DNA from 3 places in the Actinomadura keratinilytica genome. Region 1 is predicted to be linked to each of the others. Evidence: predicted binding sites of a transcription regulator. Region 1 holds the regulator's gene; each other region holds the start of a gene.
What was found. Region 1 encodes LexA, which represses DNA repair genes until DNA is damaged. Its sites were predicted from a motif close to TCGAACANNTGTTCGA; they were not measured.

Region 1 (4,437 bases):
CCCACCCGGCGGCGGTCATGACCGGCACCGCCCGCGTCACTCCGCCCCAACTCTCGGCCGCCTCAGCCACCGACACGGCACTGCGGCTATGGGACCAGACCGAAACACCCCGGCAGACACCACCCGAACACCCCCTAGGTTGTGTCCGGTGGATCATGGTGGATCCGTAGCACTGCGGTGGTCCGTCCTCTCGAGACCGCTGCCATCAATGAATGGCTCCACCGACGTCGAGACACGCCTGTCCGGCGGATCTTGGCACCCGGGTCGTCCCCGCCTGTGCGGCTCCGTGACACCGCCGGTAGCGGGCCGGGACGACAGTCGCCCGCCCGTCTCCGACACAACCGGCCCCACCGACGCCGCAACGTCACCAACCGGCTCTAGTGTCGACGCGGCAGCGCCACTCGCCGCACCAAGCGCGCACCACCGGGGGCTCGGTAGCGGTCGGAGATCTTGTCGTAGCGGGTGGCCGCGGCCCGGTGGCGCTCGAAGTGGTCGACGCCGCACTCCATGGCATGGCGGGCCCTGCAGCCGGCCGGGTCGAAGGGGGTAGACGACCGCCGCTGCCGGGCCTGGGCTCCCGTGGGTCGGAATCGTGGCGGCGATGCCACGGCGACGCTCACCTCACTTCGAAACACGCCTTGATACCCGTACCGGTCCCCCAACCTCAGCCAAGCCAGCCCGCCACCCTGAAGGCGTCTCCCCAGGCCCCGCACCCCCGCTACCAGACCTCCTGCCCCGCCCCGGCAACCCTCATGGTCGAAACCACCCGCACCACGCCACCCCGGGCCCTTCGACCGCCCCGGTCACCAAAGCGGCGCTGCCGCTATGGAACAGGCCGAAACAACCCGGCAGATATCACCCGAACACCCGCAGGTACGCGCACCGCCACCCAAGCCTCGACCAAGCCAGCCCGCCGGCCCCGAAGGCGTCTCCCCGGGCCCTGCATCCCGCGCCCAGACCTCCCCCGTCACGGTCGGAATCGCCCGAACCACGCCATCCCAGCCCGTCGATTCCCCCAGCCACCAAAGCGGCAATGCGGCTATAGGCGAGACGGAGGCAACCGGCGGACATCACCCGGACACCCGCAGGTACGCGCATCGCCGCTCAAGGCTCGGCCGAGCCAGTCCGCCCCCTGAAGGCGTCTCCCCAGGCCCACATCTCAGCAACCAGGACTCTCGCGCCTTCACCCGGCGACCGCCATCGCCCGCATCCCGCCGTCCGGCCCTTCGACTGCCCCGGTCACCGAAGCAGCGCTGAAGCTGTCTTGCAGGTGCACTCGTCGGCGCATGTTCTGGTGCCTTGGCAAGCGGCCGGTCTTGGGCTCTGCGGTGCGTGACGGAGCCGAAACGCCCGGATGGGCGTTGTTCGCGTACCTGTTATGTGCCGGTGCTCTAGCCGCCGGGCGGGCTGGCGGATCCCCGCCGGACTCGGACTTTCCGCCGTCAGGGTGTCCCGCTCCCGGTCGGCGGCTCGGTCCCCGGGGCGCCGGGGGCCGAGCCTTCGGTCATCGCCGCGTCGGCAGGGCAGGTGCCGCCTCCGGCTCGGCGAGCGTGGGCTTGGAGGCCGCTGCGGAAGCGCGACGGCGTGAAGCCGGGGGTCAGTCGTGGGCGGGGAGGCGCAGGCGCTGGCCCGGGCGGACGATCGTGGTGGACAGGTTGTTGAGGTCCATGATGCGGCGGACCAGCAGCTGGGTGTCGTCGCGGGGGCGCTCGCGCCGGGCGATCGTCCACAGTGAGTCGCCGTGGCCGACGACGACCGTCTTGCCCGGGCGGACGCTCGGGTCGGAGGCGTCGGGGCCGCCGGCGCCGGCGCGGGCCGTCGCGGTCAGCCACAGCACGACCAGGAGCGGCACCGCCAGCAGGCCGATCATCACGATGCGGCCGCGTCTGGTCAGCCGCAACTCGTCCCACGCGCCCTCCGCCGGAGCCCCCAGGGGCGGCGCGGGGCGGACATGCGTGGTGAGGGCCGGAGCTTCGGCCGTTATGCAGTGTGGGTGGAGCGAACCCGCCATCTCGGTCCCCTTCGTGACCGACAGCCGATCTTCGAATGAATATTCGATCGAACGTCTGTACGATGTTGTACCGCAGCCCCCCGAGAAACGCGAGTACATTCTTCGAACAATTGTTTGATCATTGCAGCCGGACGCGATAACGTTCGGCGAGGAGTGACAGAGCGAGCGTCGGGAGGCGACGAACAATGACCAAGGTCCGGGAGCTGCCCGACGGCCCCATGGACGAGGCGGGTCTGACCCAGCGGCAGCGCATGGTGCTGGAGGTGATCCGCGACTCGGTGCAGCGCCGCGGCTACCCGCCGTCGATGCGCGAGATCGGCGAGGCCGTCGGCCTGACCAGCACCTCCAGCGTGTCGCACCAGCTGCGCGCGCTGCAGCGCAAGGGATACCTGCGCCGCGACCCCAACCGGCCGCGCGCCGTCGAGGTGCGGGTCCCGGGCGCCACGCCGGTGCGCACCGACACCGACACCCCCGACGCGCCCGGTGCCGGGCAGGACACCGCGCCGCGCCCCGCCCCCGCCTACGTGCCGCTGGTGGGACGGATCGCCGCCGGCGGTCCGATCCTGGCCGAGGAGGCCGTGGAGGACGTGTTCACCCTGCCCAAGCAGCTGGTCGGCGAGGGCACCCACTTCCTGCTGAAGGTCACCGGCGACTCGATGATCGACGCGGCGATCGCCGACGGCGACTGGGTGGTGGTGCGCCAGCAGCCGGTGGCCGAGCAGGGCGACATCGTCGCCGCGATGATCGACGGCGAGGCCACCGTCAAGACCTTCAAGCGCCGCGACGGCCACATCTGGCTGGTCCCCCAGAACCCGGCCTACGAGCCGATCCCCGGCGACGAGGCGTCGATCCTGGGCCGCGTCGTCGCCGTGCTGCGCAAGATGTGACGTCCCGGCCCGGCGCGGCCAGGTCACTCCCGCGCGCCCGTCACCGGCCCCCAGGGCGGTGGCGGGCGTTCGCGTGCGCCCCGCATTCGACGCGGGGGGCGTCACCTCGACAACCGCGTGCGGACGCACTCGTCTCCACCCATTCCAGTTCCAGCTCGTCCACGACCGCCGCTCGGCGCCCGCGCCCAGGCGCGCCCGCCAGGCCACGCCGAGATACGGCCGCGGCGGTGGATCTCCGCTCGCGGCCGTCAGGCTCGGATTCGGGCCCGCCGGTGCCTGGACCGCGGGCTGCGCGGCCGATGCGCCGCGTCAGCCGGGCGGTTCTCCCGGGGCGCGGACGCGGGACGGGCCGACGCCGACCAGTCCCGCCAGAGCCGGATGGATCCGGCCCACATCGACTGTAATGATGTCGTATTCGGCCACGCCCGCGCAGACGAACGGGTCATTCTCGGCGATCTTTTCGATCTCGGCGCGGTCGGTCCCGCGCGCGATGATCGCGCCGCCCTGCTCGGACGGCACCGTCTGCCCCGAGGCCAGGAACGTGCCCGCCCGGTGGTGGCGGTCCAGGTACGCCGCGTGGGCGGGCACGTGCGGAGCGGCCTCCTCCTCGGCTCCGCGGTAGCGCAGCCGCAGGATGTGCAGGGTGCTCACTTGGCCGGGACGATGTTCACGATCTTGGGCGGGCGGACGATGACGCGCTGGACCCGCGCGCCGGCCAGCGCCTCGTTGACCTTGGCGGAGGCCAGCGCCAGCCGCTCCAGCTCGTCCTCGGCGATGTCGGGCGGCACCTCCAGGCGGTCGCGGACCTTGCCCGCGACCTGCACCACGCAGGTCACCGACTCGCGCACCAGCAGGGACGGGTCGGCCTGCGGCCAGCCCGCGGTCGCCACCGACGGCTCGCGGCCCAGCCGCTCCCACGCCTCCTCGGCGGTGTAGGGGGCGAACAGCGACAGCAGCACCGCGATCGTCTCGGCGGCCTCCCGCACGGCCGGGTCGGCGGGGCCGGGGCCCTCGTCGATGGCGCGGCGGGTGGCGCTGACCAGCGTCATCAGCCGGGCGATCGCCACGTTGTAGCGGTGCTGCTCGATCAGCGTGGTGGCCTCGTCGATGGTGCGGTGGGTGACGCGCCGCAGGTCCACCGAGCCGCCCGCAGGGTCGGTACCGGGGGCGGAGGCCACCTCGGTGGCGATGCGGTGCACGCGCGCCAGGAACTTGACCATGCCGGGCTGGGACACGTCGGCCCAGTCGATGTCGTCCTCGGGCGGCCCGGAGAACAGCATCGCCAGGCGCACCACGTCGACGCCCCACTGCTCGATCTGCTCGCCCAGGTCGACCATGTTGCCCAGCGACTTGGACATCGCCTTGCCGTTGAGGATCACCTGGCCCTGGTTGACCAGCCGGGTGAACGGCTCGGTGAAGTCGACCATGCCCAGGTCGTACAGCACCTTGGTGAAGAACCGGCTGTACAGCAGGTGCAGGATGGCGTGCTCGACGCCGCCGGTGTACTGGTCGACCGGCATCCACTTGCGGACCTTCTCG
Region 2 (4,437 bases), on a different contig from region 1:
AGCCCACCGGGTCGCGGCACACGAGCAGACGCGGCGTCATCCCCGCTGCCGTCGTCCGCCGCGTCGCCGCCCCGCACATCCGACACCGGACCACCGGCCCACAGCCCCTGAAGGGATGCACCGGCACGACCACGGCCGCCATCCGTCGAGCCACCCGCCTGAGCATCCACTTCCGACCCGACACCCGTCAGCGCATCACCGGACGCGGCGTCATCACCGCTGCCGTCGTCCGCCGCGTCGCCGCCCCGCGTATCGGATGCCGGTTCGTCGGCCCTCGGCATCCGAGCGAAGGCGCCAACACGGCCACGGCCGCCGTTCGGCAAGCGGTCTGCCTGAGCATCCGCCTCCGGGCCGATACTCGCCGACGCACGACCGGACGCCGCCTCATCGGCGCTGTCGTCGCCCTCGGTGTCGCCCTGTGGCTTGTGAAGGGGCCGGGGGCGCTCCGGGGCGGATGTGCGGAGCTCTGCGGCGGCCGCCTGCGTTTCGGGGGCATGGCTCTGCGCCGTGCCAGGGGTGTTGCGTGTCGGGTCGCTCGTGCGCTCTGCGGGACGGTCGGCTTCCTCCAGCCAAGGGTTGGCCGGCCGGGGGCCGTCGGAAGGGGTGGGGGCCGGTGGGCGCCCGCCAGGTCCGGCCGCTTCGGGGGCTGCCGTTGGGGCTTTCCTCGGTCGCTTCGCAGGACCTCCGGTGACCTGCTCAGGACCGTCTTGGAGCGGCCCGGGCGGCCCGGCCTGCTGGAGCGGCAGGGCCTGCTCGGGGGCACCGGGCGAGGCGGCCTCCTGTGAGGTCGAGTCAGCGCTCCTAGCGGTGCCCGTGTCGTCCGGGTCGAGGTTCGGCGTGCCGGATCGGTCGGTGGAGTCGCCGAAGTGCTCGGTCTCAAGGGTGGCGGCCCCGGCCTGGGGTGCGGCGGTCGGTGCCCGGGGGCCGCTCGTTTCGGCGGCGAGGGGCTGGGCCGTGCCGGTGCCGACCGGTTCGGAGGGGCGAGGGGCGGCTTCGGCCCACGGGTTGGCGCCGGACGACGGCGGGGTCCAGGCGGGACGCTCGGGTGGCGGCGCCAAGGGGAACGGGAGCGGGCCCGCCTCCCCCTTGGACCGTGCGGCGGGCTCACCCCACGGGTTGGCGGGGATCCGCTGCCGCTTCGGCGGGCGGGGCGGCTCGCCCCAGGGGTTGTCGGCCGGCGGGATGAGCCATGCGGGCGTGCCGGGTGCCCCGTCGCCGGGTGATTCGCCGGGTGATTCGCCGGGTGACTCGTCGGGTGGTTCAGGGTGAGCGCTCATCGTGGCCCTCGGGAGCGGCGGCGCCATCGGGGAAGGACCGTGCACCGGTCCGCCGGTGCCGGGCAAGGCGCCGCCGCCCTGCATACGAGATCATCGCCCACTCTTCGTCAGTAGTCACCCGGATCGGCGGATTCCCCGTCAGGAATCACCGGGCTTGGCGCTTTTGGCGCCCTTGCGCGCCGTGGCGGCCGCGGTCCGGGAGGCGGCGGGCGCGGCCGACGGGGCGGCGGCCACGGCGGTCTCCGGAGCCTCCTTGTCGAGCCTGGGGCCGACGCCCAGCTTCTCCTTGATCTTCTTTTCGATCTCGTCGGCGATGTCGGGGTTGGCCCGCAGGAAGTTGCGGGCGTTCTCCTTGCCCTGGCCGAGCTGGTCGCCCTCGTAGGTGTACCAGGCGCCGGACTTGCGGACGAAGCCGTGCTCGACGCCGAGGTCGATCAGGCCGCCCTCCCGGCTGATGCCCTGGCCGTAGAGCAGGTCGAAGTCGGCGGTGCGGAAGGGCGGGGCCATCTTGTTCTTGACGACCTTGACGCGCACCCGGTTGCCGACCGGCTCGGTGCCGTCCTTGAGGGTCTCGATGCGGCGCACGTCCAGGCGGACGGAGGCGTAGAACTTCAGCGCCCGGCCGCCGGTGGTGGTCTCGGGCGAGCCGAACATCACGCCGACCTTCTCGCGCAGCTGGTTGATGAAGATCGCGGTGGTCTTGGTCTGGTTGATCGCGCCGGTGAGCTTGCGCAGGGCCTGCGACATCAGGCGGGCCTGCAGGCCGACGTGGCTGTCGCCCATCTCGCCCTCGATCTCGGCGCGCGGCACCAGCGCGGCCACCGAGTCGATGACCACGATGTCGATGGCGCCGGAGCGGATCAGCATGTCGGTGATCTCCAGCGCCTGCTCGCCGGTGTCGGGCTGGGACACCAGCAGGGCGTCGATGTCCACGCCGAGCTTGCGGGCGTACTCGGGGTCGAGCGCGTGCTCGGCGTCGACGAACGCGGCGATGCCGCCGTTCTTCTGCACGTTGGCCACCGCGTGCAGCGCGATGGAGGTCTTACCGCTGCCCTCGGGGCCGTAGACCTCCACGATCCGGCCGCGCGGCAGGCCGCCGATGCCCAGGGCGATGTCGAGGGAGATCGAACCGGTCGGCACGACCTCGACCGGTGCCCGCGCCTCGTCGCCCAGCCGCATCACCGAGCCCTTGCCGAACTGGCGCTCGATCTGGGCCAGTGCCGTTTCGAGAGCCTTCTCCCGGTCGTTCGCTGCCATTGAGGTGCCCCTTGTCTGTCCGGTGCTGTCGCGGCCCGGTGAGCCCGGCCGATTCACGGGTGACGTTACGGGGAGCCACCGACAGTTTCGAGATGCCGGCCGGCGTGTGGATAACGTCGCGTGCGCGGCTCACTCTACCGAACATCCGTTCGATCATGAGATCGTGTGGTGTTTTGACCCGGAATCTCCGTGCGCCGGGCGCCCCGGACGCCGTACGCTGGCGCAGTCACGGAGGGTATGACCATGACGCTGACCGTCCTATTCTGCGTCGATCCGCTCCACCCCCGGCGCGTTGACCCACACTTCGCCCGCGAGGCCGCCGCCGTGCGGGACCACTACGGCGAGACGGCCCTGATCGACCACGACGCCCTGCGGCGGGGCGATATCGACTCCGCGATACGGGCCGTCCCCGACGATCTCGGGCCCGCCTGGTACCGCGGCTGGATGATGACCAGCCGCGAGTACGCCGCCCTCGCCTCGGCCCTCAAGCAGCGGGGCACGATCCTGCTCACCCACCCCGAGGACTATCAACGCGCGCATGAGCTGCCGGGCTGGCACGACACGTTCGCGGGTCTGACGCCGCACAGCGTGTGGCGGCCCGTGGACCCGCGCGGGGACCCCGGCGACCTGGCCGAGCTGGTGCGGCCCCTGTCCCCCGGCCCCGCCGTCGTGAAGGACTACGTCAAGTCGCGCAAGCACGAGTGGGAGCAGGCGTGCTTCGTGCCGGACGTCAGGAACCTGACGCAGCTGCGCTCGGTGGTGGCGAAGATGATCGCGCTGCAGGACGACTTCCTGGCGGGCGGGATCGTCGTACGCGAGTACGAACGCTTCGACGGCGCCGGCGAGGCGCGGGTGTGGTGGGTGGACGGCGAACCCGCGCTGGTGGGGCCGCACCCCGACAACCCCGACGTGGAGATCGAACCGGAGTACGAGGCGGTGGCGCCCGCCGTGCGGAGCCTCGGCTGCCGGTTCATCACCACCGACATGGCGCGCCGCGAGGACGGCCAGTGGCGGGTGGTGGAGGTGGGCGACGGCCAGGTCAGCGACCTGCCGTCCACGGTCGACCCGATGGACCTGTACGCGCACCTGCCGATCCCCGACTGAGCGGGGCGGGGCGCGGACGCACGGTGACGCACCGCACTCGGGAGCGCGTATCCATATCGGGGGGAACCGGGACAGCAGCGGCTTCCGTCCCATGATCGAGCACCCCTAAGCTATGGCTCCGCTACGCGGATCCGTCGCCGGCGGGCACCTTTCACCCCCGGTTACGGAACCCGCCAAGCGGTCGCCGTCTCGTTTCGTAAGGACGTGTCCCTTGCCCCCACAGGACATCCCGCGGCCCCGGCTCAGTTCCCGGGCGGTGAAGATCGGTATGGTCAGCGCCCTGTCGCTCACGCTGGTGGCCTGTAGTTCCAAGACGACGATCGCGTACTGCGTGGACCGCCGGGCCATCCCGACAGGGAACGTCCAAGGCGGCTACAAGGTGGTCCCCGACTTCTTCTGCGAGCGGACCTACTCGTACACCTCCCCCGACTACGGCCGCTACTTCTGGTACTACGGCGGCAGGCGCAGCAGCGACAGCTCCGGCTCCTCCTATGTCTCCGGCGGCAGCCACTACGCCCCGAGCAGGGGCAAGATCAAGTCCAGCACCGGCAAGACCCTCCGCGGAGGGTTCGGCGGCAGCGGACGCAGCGGGAGCTGACGTTGCGACGCGTCCGTTCCGCGCCCCGGCCCGACTGGACCACCCGGATCGAGGCCCAGGGGCTGGCCTTCCACAGGACCGCCCACCCGGAGCACCTCTCCCGCCCCTACTGGGACGAGTCCGTGCACTACGACTTCGAGATGGACGAGGTGCTGGCCCTGGAGGAGGTGGTGGAGGAGCTGCACCGCATGTGCCTGCAGG
Region 3 (4,437 bases), on a different contig from region 1:
CGTCGTACACCGCGGCGACGCCCTCCCCGCCGGTCAGCCGCCGCACCTCGGCCGCGAAGCCGTCGTAGCCGACGACCTCGTCGGCGCCGGCCTCGCGCGCCAGCCGCTCCTTCTCCGGCGTCGACACCGTGCCGATCACGCGGGCGCCGCGCAGCTTGGCGATCTGCGTCAGCAGCAGCCCCATGCCGCCCGCGGCCGCGTGCACCAGCACCGTGTCGCCCGGCCCCACCGCGTAGGTGGAGTGCGTCAGGTAGTGCGCCGTCATGCCCTGCAGCAGGGACGCCGCCGCGTCCTCCAGGCTCAGCCCGTCGGGCACCGGGACGGTCCGGTCGGCGGGGACCACGGCGCGCTGGGCATAGGAGCCGAGCACGCCCTGCCAGGCCACGCGGTCGCCGGGCGCGACGCCGGTCACCCCCTCGCCGACCGCGGCGACCGTGCCCGCGCCCTCCATGCCCGGCGCGAACGGGGGCGCCTGCTTGTAGGCGCCCGTCCGGAAGTACACGTCGATGTAGTTGACGCCGCTGGCGGCCAGGTCGATCAGCACCTCGCCGGGGCCGGGCACGGGGTCCTCGCGCTCGACGGGCTCCAGCACCTCCGGGCCGCCGTGGCGGCCGACGACGATCGCGCGCATGTCGTGGTGTCCTCTCCGGTCATCGGTGTGCGTCCCCAACGCGCCGGGGCATGACGATCATCCCGCACCGGTGCGGCGTGCTCAGATCCACCCGGGCAGGTCGTCGTGCGCGACTGAGATGATCTCGTCCACCCGCGCCGCGAGGGCGGCCGGGTCCCACACGTCCTGCCGGGCGCACTCTTCGAAGGCCACGCGCGTCGCCCCGGCGAAGAAGGCGACCAGCAGGCGGGGGCGGATGTCGCGGGCCGGGTCCACGCCCTGGCGGCGGGCGATCGCGGCGGCGAGGGTCTCCTCGGTCGCGGCGAACCGCGCCATCTGCCCCGCGGCCAGCGCGGGGGTCCCCTCCACGACCCGCAGGACCCGGCGGAACCGCCCGGCGTCGGCGGGATCGCCCTCGGCGATGGCGCGCAGCAGGCCGCGCAGCGCCTCGAACAGCGCGGTGAACGGCCGCTCGCGGGCGGGACGGGCCGCCAGCTCCGCCAGCAGGAGGTGGTCGAACTCGCTCATATAGCCGAACAGCACGTCCTCCTTGGCGGCGAAGTAGCGGAAGAACGTGCGCTGCGACACCTGCACCGCCGCCGCGATCTCGTCGATGGTCGTCTGCTCGTACCCCTGGGCGAGGAACAGGTCGAGCGCGGCGTCGATCAGGGCCATGCGCGTGCGCTGCTTCTTGCGCTCGCGCAACCCCGCGCGCGCCGGGGCGTCCGGGCGCCGCGCGCTGCCTGTGCCGTCGCCGCCGGCGGGGTCGGCTGCGGTCATCGGCGGGCTCCTTCGGGACCGTTCTGCGGTGTTGGCAGCGGTCTATCACGGGCCGCCTCCGCGGCGGGCCGCCGGGCGGGGCGCGGCGGGAAACGGCCGGACGTCGTCACGGAACGTAAGGGTTAAGTGGCTCTCTGTTCCGTACCCTCGGTGCCGGGGCGGGGGAGGAAGAAGTCGACCCGAGTTCCCGGTTCTCCGGTGCCGATCTTTCGTCGCCGGACATCCTGGGAGTAGTTACCGAAGGTCGCCGTCCGGACGCCCGGTGTCGCCGGACGGCGGTCACTTCTACGGTGAGGCGGCTGATCGCGGTGTCCGTTGTCGACGCGCAGAAGATCGCCGAGGTGCGGCGGCATCATCTCGCGGCACTGGCGTACGAGGTCGAGGCGCGCGGGCTGCGCTGGCGGCTGGCCGGTCCCGAGGAGTCGGTGCTGTGCGTACTGAGTACGGTGTCCCGGCGGCGCGCCATGGTCGTGGCCACGCCCGCCGGAGACGGGTGGTCCTACCTGTGGGCGGGCGGCGGCATCGCCCCGGTGACCCAGGTCGCCGCGGTCGCCGACCGGCTGGTGCGGCTGCTGGCCTGACGCTCTGACCTGCGCTTTCCCGCGGGCGGCCGGATGTCGGCCGCCCGCTTTCGCCTTGCCGGGCGGTCCCCCGCCTCCCTAGACTTGGCACGAACAGTTGTTCGAACTCGCCGCATGCCTTCCCCCGTGCGGTCATCGCTTTTCTGCAGGCGGGGGAGGGGAATGACACGCGTATTCGGCGACCCGGTCGAGGTGTGGGTGTCCGACGGGCGCCCGGCCCGGTTCGTCTGGCGGGGACGGCTCTACACCGTACGCCGGATCCTGGAGCACTGGGTCACGACGCGGGACTGGTGGCGCGAGCGGCAGCCGGAGGCGGAGGTGACCGGCGAACGGGAGTTCTGGCGGGTCGAGGCGACCCCGGACCGGGAGATCGGCGTGTACGAGCTGCGCTACGACGCGGCGTCCGGCGACTGGATGCTGTCCCGGGTGTGGGACTGAGGGCGGCGCGCCGTGCACCTGCATGTCGCCTCCGCCTACTCCCTCCGGTACGGGACGGCCCCGCCGCGGGCGCTGGCGGCGCGCGCGGCCGACCTGGGCATGCGGACCCTGGCCCTGACCGACCGCGACGGCCTGTACGGCGCGGTCAAGCACGTCCTGGCCTGCCGGGACGCGGGCATCAGACCGGTGCTCGGCGTCGACCTCGCCGTCCCCGCCCCGGAGGAGCACGCGTCCGGCGCCCGCCCCGCGCGCCGCTCCCGCCCGTCCGCCGAGGCCGCGCACCGGATCGTCGTGCTGGCCGACGGGCCCCGCGGCTGGGCGTCGCTGTGCCGCCTGGTCAGCGCCGCCCACGCCCGCGGCGAGCGCACCCGGCCGGTCGCCACCCGCGAGCTGGTCGGCGAGCACGCGGGCGGGCTGGTCGTGCTGCTCGGCCCCGCCTCCGACGTGGGACGCGCCGTCGCCGAACGCGACCGCGACCTGGCCGCGGCCCGGCTGGCGGCCTGGCGCGCCACCGCCGAGACGGTCCTGGAGATCGTCGACCACCAGGGGCCCGGCGACGGGTTCCGCGCCGCCCGGATGCTCGCGCTGGCCCGGGAGGCCGGGGTCCCGGCGGTGCTCGGCAACGCCGTCCGCTACCTGGACAAGGCCGACCACCCCGTCGCGCAGGTGCTGGACGCGGCGCGGCGGCTGGCCCCGCTGCACCGCCGCCACCTCGACGACACCACCGGCCAGGCCTATCTCAAACCGATCCCGCTGATGCGGCGCGTCGCCGAACTGGCCTGCGGCGCGGACGCCGCCGACGAGCTGATGGCCGCCACGCTGCGGCTCGGCGACCGCTGCGCCCTGGACTCGCCCGCCGATCTCGGCATGGGCGCCCTGCACCTGCCCGACGTCGCCGGCGACGCGCACGCGCTGCTGGCCGCCCGCTGCCGGGAGGGGCTGGCCCGCCGCGGTCTGGAACGCTCCACACGGGCCGCCGACCGGCTCGCCGCCGAGCTGGGCGTCATCGCCCGCAAGGGCCTGGCCGCCTACTTCCTCACCGTCGCCGACGCCGCCGCCCTCATCCGCGGCCGCGGCATCCGCTGCGCCATCCGCGGCTCGGGCGCCGGCAGCCTGGTCAACTACCTGCTGGGCATCGGCGACCTGGACCCGCTGCGGCACGACCTGCTGATGGAGCGGTTCCTGGCCGACAGCCGCCCCGGCCTGCCCGACATCGACCTGGACGTGGAGTCGGCGCGCCGCCTGGAGGCCTACGAGGCGCTGTTCGACCGGTTCGGCCGCGACAACACCGCGTGCGTGTCGATGATGGAGACCTACCGGGCCCGCAGCGCCATCCGCGACGTGGGCAACGCGATCGGCCTGCCCCCGCAGGAGATCGACGCCATCGCCAAGGCGTTCCCGCACATCCGCGCCCGCCAGATCCACGCCGCCCTGCACGACCTGCCCGAACTGCGGCAGAGCAACCTGTCCCAGGGCCGCCTGGAGGTGCTGTTCCGGATCGCCGAACGGCTCGACGGGCTGCCCCGCCACATCGCCATGCACCCCTGCGGCGTCCTGCTGTCGGGCGGCACGCTGCGCGACCGCAGCCCGGTCGAGACCAGCATGCTCGGCTTCCCCATGAGCCAGTTCGACAAGGACGACGTCGAGGCGATGGGGATGCTCAAGCTCGACGTCATCGGGGTGCGGATGCAGTCGGCGATGGCGCATGCGGTCGCCGAGATCGCCCGCGTCGAGGGCACCCGGATCGACCTGGAGGCCGTGCCGCGCGACGACCCCGCCACCTACGAGCTGATCCGCTCCTCCCGCACGCTCGGCTGCTTCCAGATCGAGTCGCCCGGCCAGCGCGAGCTGCTCGGCAAGCTGCAGCCGCGGAACCTGGACGACCTGGTCGTCGACATCTCGCTGTTCCGGCCCGGACCGGTCAACTCCGACATGGTCACGCCGTTCCTGGAGGCCCGGCACGGCCGCCGCGCCCCGTCCTACCCGCACCCCGACCTGGCCGGCGCGCTGGGCGAGAGCCAGGGCGTG

Region 2: recA (recombinase RecA) is a predicted target of LexA. The motif match lies at 2,672-2,687, and genes of this name have one in related genera.
Region 3: ABD879_RS22600 (DUF6504 family protein) is a predicted target of LexA. The motif match lies at 2,061-2,076, and genes of this name have one in related genera.

Annotation. Positions count from the first base shown of each region.
Region 1 is NZ_BAABDO010000044.1:36,138-40,574, forward strand. It holds gene ABD879_RS16125 (LysM peptidoglycan-binding domain-containing protein) at 1,598-2,011, opposite strand; gene lexA (transcriptional repressor LexA) at 2,197-2,898, shown strand; gene ABD879_RS16135 (YciI family protein) at 3,208-3,549, opposite strand; gene leuS (leucine--tRNA ligase) at 3,546-4,437, opposite strand, start outside.
Region 2 is NZ_BAABDO010000032.1:46,817-51,253, forward strand. It holds gene recA (recombinase RecA) at 1,416-2,534, opposite strand; gene ABD879_RS13520 (ATP-grasp domain-containing protein) at 2,778-3,638, shown strand; gene ABD879_RS13525 (hypothetical protein) at 3,850-4,236, shown strand; gene ABD879_RS13530 (glutathionylspermidine synthase family protein) at 4,239-4,437, shown strand, end outside.
Region 3 is NZ_BAABDO010000081.1:12,619-17,055, reverse strand. It holds gene ABD879_RS22615 (quinone oxidoreductase family protein) at 1-631, opposite strand, end outside; gene ABD879_RS22610 (TetR family transcriptional regulator) at 713-1,390, opposite strand; gene ABD879_RS22605 (hypothetical protein) at 1,681-1,971, shown strand; gene ABD879_RS22600 (DUF6504 family protein) at 2,134-2,409, shown strand; gene ABD879_RS22595 (DNA polymerase III subunit alpha) at 2,422-4,437, shown strand, end outside.